Butyricimonas faecalis: one gene and its partner. The protein of the gene in region 1 interacts with the protein of each later gene in a pairwise test. Links are inferred from orthologs where the notes say so. Each region holds a gene or a part of one and is shown in the gene's direction. Other genes may lie near its edges.

Region 1 (5,736 bases):
AGAAGTCATGCCCCCGCTTGTTGTCAATGAAGATTCAGGTTTCGGCACCGGTCAGTTGCCCGATAAAGACGGCCAGATGTACTACGTGAACGAAGATAAGCTATACCTTATCCCCACGGCAGAAGTGCCCGTCACCAACCTTTACCGGGACATGATCGTGGATGCCGATCAGTTGCCAATCAAAAATACGGCCTACTCCGCTTGTTTCCGCCGGGAAGCCGGATCATACGGGAAAGACGTACGCGGGTTGAACCGTCTGCACCAGTTCGACAAAGTTGAAATCGTGCAAATCACCCGTCCGGAAATATCTTACGAGGCTCTTGACGACATGGTAAAACACGTGGAAGGATTACTCATTAAGTTAGGTTTACCCTATCGTATCGTACGCCTGTGCGGTGGTGATCTGAGTTTTACCTCTGCCCTAACCTTCGATTTCGAAGTATATTCAAAAGCACAAGATCGTTGGCTGGAAGTAAGCTCTGTTTCCAATTTCGAAGAGTATCAGGCAAACCGACTGAAACTGCGTTTCCGAGATAAAGGAGACAAGAAAACAACAATGGCACACACTCTGAATGGTAGCGCTTTGGCATTACCGAGAATCGTGGCCGCATTGTTGGAAAACAACCAGACACCGGAAGGGATCCGGATCCCGGATGTACTCCGCGGATTCATGGGTGTTGACTATATAAAATAAAAACTGAAAACTAAAAGATAAAAGTTAATCCTCCACGGATCTTTTATCTTTTAGTTTTTAACTTTTAGATTTAACATGCGATTTATATACAACACCACATTCAGTATTGACGAAAACATTGCAGAGGAGTTCATTCAAGTCGTTCAAGGCGGCTACATCGCTTATCTTAAAAGCAAAAATCTTTGTAATGACATCCTATTTACCCGTGTCATGATTCGCGAAGGAGAAGGATTATCTCTATCCTTGCAACTCATATTTCCCTCTGCCGAAGAATACACGATCTTCATCGAAGTCTACAAGGATAGATTGCTACACATGCTGGTAGATGTGTTCGGAGAGAACCTCTTATATTTCAGCACGACACTCGAAGAAATCGAATAAATTGACATTCAGGCAGATTTTCGCTATATTTATAAACTAAAACAGATCAATGGAAAAACTAATCATGGGGATAGACCCCGGTACAAACTTCATGGGATATGCAATTCTTAAAACAACCGGGAAGAATTGTAAACCGGAACTTGTCGTGTCGGGAGTCGTTGACATGAAAAAAATGACCGATCCGTATCTCAAACTGCAAAGAGTATTCCAACGCACGCTGCAAGTCATTGACTCTTACCACCCGGACGAACTGGCCATCGAATCGCAATTCTACGGTAAAAACATCCAGTCCATGTTAAAACTCGGACGGGCACAAGGGGTCGCCATTGCTGCCGCTCTACAACGGAATATCCCCATTTTCGAATATGCCCCGAAAAAAATCAAAATGAGCATCACGGGCACAGGAGAAGCTTCCAAAGAACAGATTGCCCTTCTGCTAGGCAAATTCATGACAATACCGACCACCATTTCCACCTTGGACGAAACGGATGCCATCGCCATCGCCTATTGCCACCACCTACAAGGCAACCTGCCTACCACGGGAAACCCCAAATGCAAGGATTGGGGTGACTTCATCAAACAAAATCCGGATAAGGTTTTGTAAAACAATAAATTGTTTTACAAAGTTACAAGTTATGACAAACTTGTAACCAATTAACTTGTAACCTGTAACAAATCGGGCCATAGCTCCCGCTACGGCCCGATTCAACATGCAAAGTCAAACAATTTTAATCAACAATATTCAAATAAATACTTTCTTGAGCGTAAGGATAAAATTCTTTATCAGTACTTGCCATTCCTTTCAATTGCGGGTCAAGTTGTATCGCTTTTTGTAAAGCGCTAGCCATCGTCTGTACATCTTTCACTCTTGCCGCAGCCACGGCCATCATATAATATTCATACCCTTCCGTCAAATTCAACTTCTTCAATGTCTCCAGGGCAGCCCGATTATCATTAGCCATCAACTGAGCATAAGCCAAGTTCACGTTCGGCATCGTTTTCAAGTAAGGAATAGCCTTATTGTACTCTTTATTTTTCAATAACAATATCCCCAAGTTGTACTTCGCCTCCTTCTTTATAGAAGCTTTCGTGTACATATCTTTAGCTTGAGTATTATTCCCTTCATTTTGATAAACAATTCCAAGATTGTTCATCACTTCCGGTTTTTGATTAATTACAACTGCCGATTCCAGTAATTTTTTAGCTTTTCTATAATCCTTGTTCCGGATAGCGATAACGGCCAAATCATTCAGCAAGTTTACATCCGTACGAGCAGATAAAACAGAAGTCTCTTGTAATTGAGGCACGTAATAAGTCGTCACTTGATCCTCCACTTGCGTCACTTCAGGCACGGTATAAAAAATATAGAAATCAGCCCGCCGCAAGGTCGGAAGAATCACATCTTTCAATTCCGGTACCGTCTTAATATATGATTCCAACACGGCATCCCGTTTCTTCAAATTCGGGGCATTCTGCAAATCTTTCACCATTTGCGCCTTATTCTTCAAGTTGGAATCATTCAACAACATATACAGCCCTTCCCAATTCTCGCTCACCTTGTTGGAAACGATAAATTTAGCATTCTTTGCCATCGGTGTGTTAGCCAATCCCAAATCTTTCATGAAATAAGCCTTGGCCGTATTGAAACGATTCGTGGTCAAGTTCTTGTTCAGCCTTTCCGGTCCCTCCGGAGAACTGGAAACGTACATCAACATATTAGTAATCTTGGCATTCTTTTCAGCCAATATTTTCTTCATCTCTTGAGCAGCCTGCGTCATGACAGACGACTTTCGTTGTGCATCCGTGATCACGGATTTAGATAACGGGAATAACACGTACCCGCTAATAATTCCCACACCCGTGGACGGAACATCTTTCACGAAAGTTTCGGTAAACAAAGGAATTGCATCCGGATTATCCGGTAGAGAATACATGTATGTTTTCCATTCCTTCACCCCGTTCGTATTCAATATAGCCGGAGTAAACTCAACGGTTTTATTCCCCATGATCGCCTCAATATCAGCGATAAGTACCCCTTTTTGCATACCGTCACGATAAGGGAATGACAAATTGTATGTACCTAGCGTATTCCCCTTGTATTCCACCACCGGATAATCGGTTCCCTTCACCTTCACTCCTTGAAAATAAAGCGGTCCCATCGCTTCTTCCCCACCGGGATATTGCATTTTAGGAGTCACTTTCAAGATTAACTTTTTATAAAATTGCTTCGGGGCAAAAGCAATATTATAATTAAAATTCACTGCCCCATCCACCGCAGTCAACTGCTGAGGAGAAACTTTCCCCACAATGGCCGTTTCGATGGCCTCTCTCTCCAACTTCTTCATGGTATTACACCCCACCATCAAGAAAGAGAGCATCAAAATAACTCCACTCGTTATCAACGATAATTTTCTCATAGTTCTCTTTTTTTGCGTTTAACTTATTCTATCCATTAAAAATGTTCATATTTTTCAATTCATATCCTCTCTAACGAATTTTATTGAATAAGGTTTTTTATCTTTGCCAAAAGTTTTAAAACAAGGAGATTCAATTCACATTTATTATGGAAGAAACTGTTAAACCGATATACATTGAACAGCTTTTTAAAAGTAAGAATCCCAAATTGGCCCGCTGGATTCCGAAATTCGTTTATTCATTTTTAAAACGTGTCATCTGCCAAGACCAGATCAACGACTTCATCTCTAAATACGGGGATCGGAAAGGTTTGGATTTTGCCGAAGGCATCTTGGAATATCTTGATATTTCTTACATTATCGAAGGTAAAGAAAATTTACCGGACCCCAACGGACGTTATATCTTCGCGGCCAATCACGCTTTGGGAGGACCGGATGGTATCATCCTGATCTCTTTCTTGGGGAAAATATATAAAAAACTGAAATTCCCGGTAAATGATTTACTGATGAATCTCAAAAATCTTAATAACATCTTTTTACCGGTTAACAAACACGGGGCCTTAGCCAAGGAAGCCGCGGTTGACTTGGAAAACGCCTTTGCCTCCGATGCCCAGGTCATCACCTTCCCTGCCGGAATGGTAAGCCGCAAAATTAAAGGCGTGGTGAAAGATTTGGAATGGCAAAAAAGTTTCGTGGTAAAAGCCGTTAAATACCAGCGGGACATCATTCCGATACGAGTAAAAGCGGAAAATTCAAAATTCTTTTATAATTTAGCAAACTTTCGTACCAAAATAGGACTAAAAGTAAATCTCGAAATGATGTATCTTCCCAAAGAAACATTCAACAAAAAAGGTTCAACATTTACTCTGATTATCGGAAAACCTATTAAATGGGAAACGCTGGATAAAAGCAAGACACCGAAAGAATGGGCGGAAGAAATAAAGAACATTGTCTACCAATTATAGATCTACATAAACTATGCAACCAGTTATCTATCCTGTAAATAAAGCGAAATTATTAGCAGAACTAACAGAAGAAAGATTCATTCGTAAAACCAACAAGGGAGGAAACGAAATTTACTCGTTTAACGCTTTCAACAGTCCTAACTTGATGAAAGAAGTAGGCAGGTTACGGGAATTAACTTTCAGAACAGCCGGAGGGGGTACAGGAAAAGAGGTTGATATTGACCCGTTTGACGTTGACGAACAGGTTCCCTACCAGCAATTAATCGTGTGGGACCCGAAAGAACAAGAAATTCTAGGCGGCTACCGGTATATTCTATGCGATAACCTTCCTTTAAATCAAGAAGGAGAACCCAACCTGGCCACCACCGAACTTTTCCGTTTCTCCGAGACATTCAAAAAGCAATATCTCCCTAAAATGATCGAACTGGGACGTTCTTTCGTACAACCTTTGTACCAGTCTACAAAAATGGGACGCAAGTCCCTGTTCGCCTTAGATAACTTGTGGGACGGACTGGGAGCCCTTACCGTGGAAAATCCGAACATGGAATATTTCTTCGGGAAAGTAACCATGTACACCAGCTTCAACATCGAAGCGCGCGACATGATTTTATTCTTTATGCGAAAGTACTTTAAGGATACAGAAAAACTTGTCGAACCGATTACTCCGCTGGAAATTCATATCGATGACAATAAACTCGGAAAAATACTTTGCGGGAATAACTATGACGAAGATTACCGTATTCTTTCCCGCTATGTCAGGGAACATGGAGAAAACATCCCCCCCCTGGTAAATGCCTACATGAGCCTGTCGCCTTCCATGAAAACCTTTGGGACGGCCATAAATTCAGGCTTTGGCGGTGTGGAAGAAACAGCTATTCTGATCAAGATTGCAGATGTGTACGAAACCAAAAAAGCCCGTCACATCTCGACATACATTCCTCGAATACTGCGGTTAAGAAAATTTTAATCAGACGACCACAAAGATTAAACTGATTCCGATGACAAAATAAACCAACGACTCGATGATATGCATAATCAACGAGAAATGAACATTTTGCATCAACCGACGAGACAAACGATCTGCCAGCAAAGCTATCAAAGAGAAGATAACAATAGCTTGCGCCATAAAAAGCAACCCCAGCACCAGTAACTCTCCTGCCGGATTCTCCGCGGCAGGACTTACAAACTGGGGGAAAAACGCGATAAAAAACAACAATACTTTCGGATTCAGAATATTCATCAGAATCCCCTTGCGGTACAGCTTATACTCCACCCCGGCAAC
Region 2 (5,527 bases), 3.6 Mb from region 1 along the record:
GAAAATTGATCGAGATGGCACGCCAGATGGGGGCCGGTAATCAGATGCCGGAACTAGCTGACAAGATCGAGGACGTTCGCACCACGGAAGATACCTGTACTTTTATGGTAAAAGGCGTTGGTGAAATGGGGATGAAAATCGTGGAACGGGAAGAACCGAAATTGATTAAACTGGAGGGGGACGGGCGCATACCTTTCGAATTTCAAGTATGGATACAATTGCTGGATAACGGCCCTTATGATACCCGCTTGCGGATAACGGCAGAGGCAGATTTGAACATGATGATGAAAATGTTGCTGAAGGGAAAGCTAGAAAAGGGAATCAATCAAATGGCAGAAGGTTTGGCGAAAATTCCTTATGGATATATATAATAACAAAAAAGCTCTTCACGATGAAGAGCTTTTTTGTTATTTGGATAGATCGTCAAAATCAATGTCGTCAAATTTGTTTGTTTCAATTTCTTCGTGAACTGCCATTGTTTCTCCGTTAAGAGCTGCTTTGATATAAGCGACAGCGTTGTCAAGCCCCTCTGCAAATTTATCAAAGTCTTCTTTGTATAAAAAGATCTTGTGCTTTTCGTAATTTTGAGAACCATCTTTTTCGAGTTTCTTCTTGCTTTCGGTAATTGTCAGATAATAATCGTTATTACGAGTAGCTTTTACATCAAAAAAATAAGTCCTTTTCCCTGCTCTCACCGGTTTTGAATAGATCTCATCCCGATCATTCATTTCCATACCATCATTCTTTTCGTAACCTTCCATGTTTAAATTAAAATTATTAATTAGACTTTGCGTTTCAAAAGTAGGAAAAATAATATAACAACATCGATTTTTGTATTATTTTTTTCTCGTTGTCTATCAATATCTTACTTTGATGAAAACGTTTTAAAAAGGTGTGTGGTCGTTTGTGGTAGATGTAATTTATTGATAGTCATTGTTTTGATTGTATTTAAATGGTCGAATGCCAGTTGCCGTTTTGAGTGTTCAGTAAAAATGGATTTTACCGCTTCGCGTGTAGATGCAGGTAAAGTGTAGTGGTGAATATTGTTTGCCGATGCATAGCGCTACATAGTTGTACAAAACGAATAAAACCGTATCTTTGTATGTTTTAAATTTGTAAATTTCAGACAATGGAAACAGTAGTAAGTGGAATCAGACCTACGGGTAATTTGCACCTGGGAAATTATTTTGGTGCCGTGAAGAATTTTCTAAAAATGCAGGACGAGTACAAATGTTTCTTTTTTATTGCCGATTGGCACTCGTTGACTACGCATCCGCACCCGGGTAACGTGGTGGAGAACGTGCGAAAGATTCTGGCAGAGTACCTTGCTTGTGGTTTGGATCCCGAGAAGGCGACAATATACGTGCAGAGTGATATTAAGGAGATTGCCGAGTTGTATTTGTATCTAAACATGAATGCTTATCTTGGCGAGTTGGAGCGTACAACTACTTTTAAGGAAAAAGCTCGTAAACAGCCGGATAACGTGAATGCTGGTTTGTTGACCTATCCCACGCTGATGGCCGCGGATATTATTATACACAGGGCTCACAAAGTGCCTGTCGGAAAAGATCAAGAGCAAAACATGGAGATGGCCCGGAAATTTGCCCGGAGATTCAATACGATATACGGAAGTGAATTGTTCCCGGAGCCGGCATCTTTCTCCTACACGGGGGAAGGAATCAAGATTCCGGGATTAGATGGTTCCGGGAAAATGGGAAAATCCGAGGGAAATGCCATCTATCTGGTTGATGATGCAACAACAATACGTAAAAAGGTGATGAAAGCCGTTACCGATAGCGGGCCAACCGAACCGAATAGCGTGAAACCGGAGGTGATCCAGAACCTGTTCACGTTGATGGATGTTGTTTCTTCGAAAGACACGTACGATTATTTCAACGAAAAATATAATAATTGTGAAATCCGCTACGGGGATTTGAAAAAGCAACTGGCAGAGGATATTATTAATTTCAACACTCCGATTCGGGAACGAATCATGGAATATGCCGCTAATCCGGATAATCTGGATAAAATTGCCGCGGCCGGGGCCGAGAAAGCACGGGCTAGCGCGGCTGTCACGATGAAAGAAGTGCGTAAACTTATCGGGTTCCGCTAGTAGTATAAACATAGAATTGAAAATTGAGATGCCGTGGCATTTTCAATTTTCAATTTTTAATTTTCAATGATTATGTACGAATATATAAAAGGTGAATTAGTGGAGGCAACTCCGGCAAACGCGGTTGTCGACTGTGGGGGTGTCGGGTATTATATTCATATTTCGGTTAATACGTATTCTAAAATAGCTTCCCAGAATCAGGTCATGTTTTATATTCACCAGATTGTGCGGGAGGATGCTCATTTATTGTATGGATTCTTTTCTAAAGAGGAGAGAAGTTTATTCCGGGCATTGATCTCTGTTTCCGGAATCGGGGCTAACACGGCGAATGTCATGTTGAGCTCTATGTCGGTGGAAGAAATAACCGGGGCGATACTTACGGAAAATGTAAATGCTATAAAGAGCGTGAAAGGGATTGGCGTGAAGACTGCCCAGCGGGTTATTATTGAACTAAAGGATAAAGTTGGCAAAGAGGGAGTTCCTGTGGAGGGATTGAGTCTTTCTACAAGTGCTGTTCGGGAAGAAGCACAGGCCGCTTTGGTTATGTTGGGCTTTGCTCGTGCTCAAGTGGCGAAAACATTGGATAAGATTTTGGCTTCGGAGAAAGTCGAAACTGTCGAAAATCTGATCAAATTAGCTCTAAAACATTTGTAATATTCCGCTTCTTGTTCGGGGTTTCCTGGTCCTTGGTTAATGGTTGGTCTATCCCATGAACCTGTCATGTATATTCATGCGCCGTTGCGTTTTTTTGGAGCGACGTTGTGGATTGGTAGTGTTTCCCGGCCCGCTCGATCCCTGGGACCGGTCGATCCTTGCCCGTGATTTTCCCGTAGTTTTCCGGTTGCATGCAGGTGTTAAAGGCGTATCATTGCCGCATCAAAGACGTTTCAAAGACGTTCACGGGCGTCCTTGAAAGGTGTATATTCAGGTATTATTATCTTTTTGCCGGTTGTTTTTCCCGTTGAATCGCGCCTCGATCCCGGGGAAGCGGGGGGCTTGACCCTTTTTTACCGGGCGGGGGCGAAAAAACTTTTCTCCCTAACGTTTTTCCAGCCAGGCTCTTGCGGTGGTGAGAGGAAAAAACTTGAAAAATAATCGCTAGAATATTTGGAAAAAGGGAAATGATTGCCTTATCTTTGCACCCGCTTTCGAGAGAGAGGGCGCGAGGGGGAAGAGGTTAAAACGAGGGGCCGGGAAAAAAGTTTGAAAAAAAGCTTGAAAAAATTTGGAGATTGAAAAACAAGCCTTACCTTTGCAGCCGCTTTCAAGAGGGGGAGCCGGGAGGGACGATCGAGAGCGGGAGAAGATGAAAGAAGAGTTCTTTAAGATATTGAGATGAACAAAACGTAGCGAGCGTGAATCGGAATCGACGGGAGTCGAGATTCATACACATGACCCTGCCAGATAAAATTTCTGTAAAGTAACTTTTACCATGAAGAGTTTGATCCTGGCTCAGGATGAACGCTAGCGACAGGCTTAACACATGCAAGTCGAGGGGCAGCACGGGGTAGCAATACCCCGGTGGCGACCGGCGCACGGGTGAGTAACACGTGTGCAACCAACCCCGTACCGGGAGATAACCCGCGGAAACGTGGACTAACACCCCATAACACCTTTCCCCCGCATGGGGGGGAGTTTAAAACCCCGGTGGTACGGGACGGGCACGCGCGACATTAGGTAGTTGGCGGGGTAACGGCCCACCAAGCCGACGATGTCTAGGGGTTCTGAGAGGAAGGTCCCCCACACTGGAACTGAGACACGGTCCAGACTCCTACGGGAGGCAGCAGTGAGGAATATTGGTCAATGGGCGAGAGCCTGAACCAGCCAAGTCGCGTGAGGGAAGAATGGTCTATGGCCTGTAAACCTCTTTTGTCAAGGAAGAATAAGCGGCACGAGTGCCACCTTGCCAGTACTTGACGAATAAGCATCGGCTAACTCCGTGCCAGCAGCCGCGGTAATACGGGGGATGCGAGCGTTATCCGGATTTATTGGGTTTAAAGGGCGCGTAGGCGGGACGACAAGTCAGCGGTAAAAGACTGCAGCTAAACTGTAGCACGCCGTTGAAACTGTCGACCTGGAGACGAGACGAGGGAGGCGGAACAAGTGAAGTAGCGGTGAAATGCATAGATATCACTTGGAACCCCGATAGCGAAGGCAGCTTCCCAGGCTCGGTCTGACGCTGATGCGCGAGAGCGTGGGTAGCGAACAGGATTAGATACCCTGGTAGTCCACGCCGTAAACGATGCTCACTGGATCTTGGCGATACACGGCCAGGGTTCAAGCGAAAGTATTAAGTGAGCCACCTGGGGAGTACGTCGGCAACGATGAAACTCAAAGGAATTGACGGGGGCCCGCACAAGCGGAGGAACATGTGGTTTAATTCGATGATACGCGAGGAACCTTACCCGGGTTTAAATGCAGGTTGCATGAGGTGGAAACACCTCTTCCCCTCGGGGCCACCTGCAAGGTGCTGCATGGTTGTCGTCAGCTCGTGCCGTGAGGTGTCGGGTTAAGTCCCATAACGAGCGCAACCCCTATCGCCAGTTGCCATCGGTTTCAGCCGGGCACTCTGTCGAGACTGCCACCGTAAGGTGCGAGGAAGGCGGGGATGACGTCAAATCAGCACGGCCCTTACACCCGGGGCGACACACGTGTTACAATGGCCGGTACAGAGGGCAGCCACGGGGCGACCCGGAGCGAATCTCTAAAGCCGGTCGTAGTTCGGACTGGAGTCTGCAACCCGACTCCACGAAGTTGGATTCGCTAGTAATCGCGCATCAGCCATGGCGCGGTGAATACGTTCCCGGGCCTTGTACACACCGCCCGTCAAGCCATGGAAGCCGGGAGTACCTGAAGATCGTGACCGCGAGGAACGGGCTAGGGTAATACCGGTAACTGGGGCTAAGTCGTAACAAGGTAGCCGTACCGGAAGGTGCGGCTGGAACACCTCCTTTCTGGAGCTGGAGTCATGCGGCTCGCTACAGCAAGTTCATCATCAACGGGATTCCCTCGAGGGATCTTCACGACGAGGCTCGTTGCCCCGGTCCCGACATCATGAATTTAGAATTTAAAATTTAGAATCTAGTCAATCTAGAATCTAGAATCTTTAAATCTGGAATTCGAGAAGTTCTTTGACATGCTGGAACGTTAACGGATCATTTGATCCGCGAAGTATAAGAATGTAGTAGAATAACACAGAGCCGCCGTCGTCGGGAGACGACGGCAAAGGTGAAATGATTAAAGACACACGACGCTAACGAACGTGAACGATCAAGGGCGCGCGGTGGATGCCTAGGCTCTCGGAGGCGATGAAGGACGCGATAAGCCGCGATAGGCCACGGCGAGGTGCAAGTAACCCTTGACCCGTGGATTTCCGAATGGGGCAACCCGGCCGTCTAGATGACGGTCATCCAG

Evidence for each region. The genes of interacting proteins can lie anywhere in the genome.
Region 2: the proteins of ruvC (region 1) and ruvA interact in binary tests that used the Escherichia coli proteins (3 or more experiments, as listed by UniProt). The link is inferred for Butyricimonas faecalis from one-to-one orthologs.

What each region holds. Positions count from the first base shown.
Region 1 is NZ_CP032819.1:658,618-664,353, forward strand. Bases 1-2,901 are described here. They hold ruvC (crossover junction endodeoxyribonuclease RuvC), read left to right. Parts: upstream 1-1,124; coding sequence 1,125-1,679; downstream 1,680-2,901. Other genes in these bases: serS (serine--tRNA ligase), read left to right, coding at 1-694; D8S85_RS02750 (DUF4286 family protein), read left to right, coding at 770-1,075; D8S85_RS02760 (tetratricopeptide repeat protein), read right to left, coding at 1,804-2,901. Outside these bases: more of D8S85_RS02760, read right to left, coding at 2,902-3,492; D8S85_RS02765 (glycerol acyltransferase), read left to right, coding at 3,639-4,454; D8S85_RS02770 (GNAT family N-acetyltransferase), read left to right, coding at 4,468-5,421; D8S85_RS02775 (LysE family translocator), read right to left, coding at 5,422-5,736.
Region 2 is NZ_CP032819.1:4,263,354-4,268,880, forward strand. What follows is about bases 1,210-3,976. They hold ruvA (Holliday junction branch migration protein RuvA), read left to right. Parts: upstream 1,210-2,185; coding sequence 2,186-2,767; downstream 2,768-3,976. Other genes in these bases: trpS (tryptophan--tRNA ligase), read left to right, coding at 1,210-2,113. Also shown: D8S85_RS18220 (SRPBCC family protein), read left to right, coding at 1-371; D8S85_RS18225 (DUF3276 family protein), read right to left, coding at 408-761; more of trpS, read left to right, coding at 1,130-1,209. UniProt on the Escherichia coli protein: The RuvA-RuvB-RuvC complex processes Holliday junction (HJ) DNA during genetic recombination and DNA repair.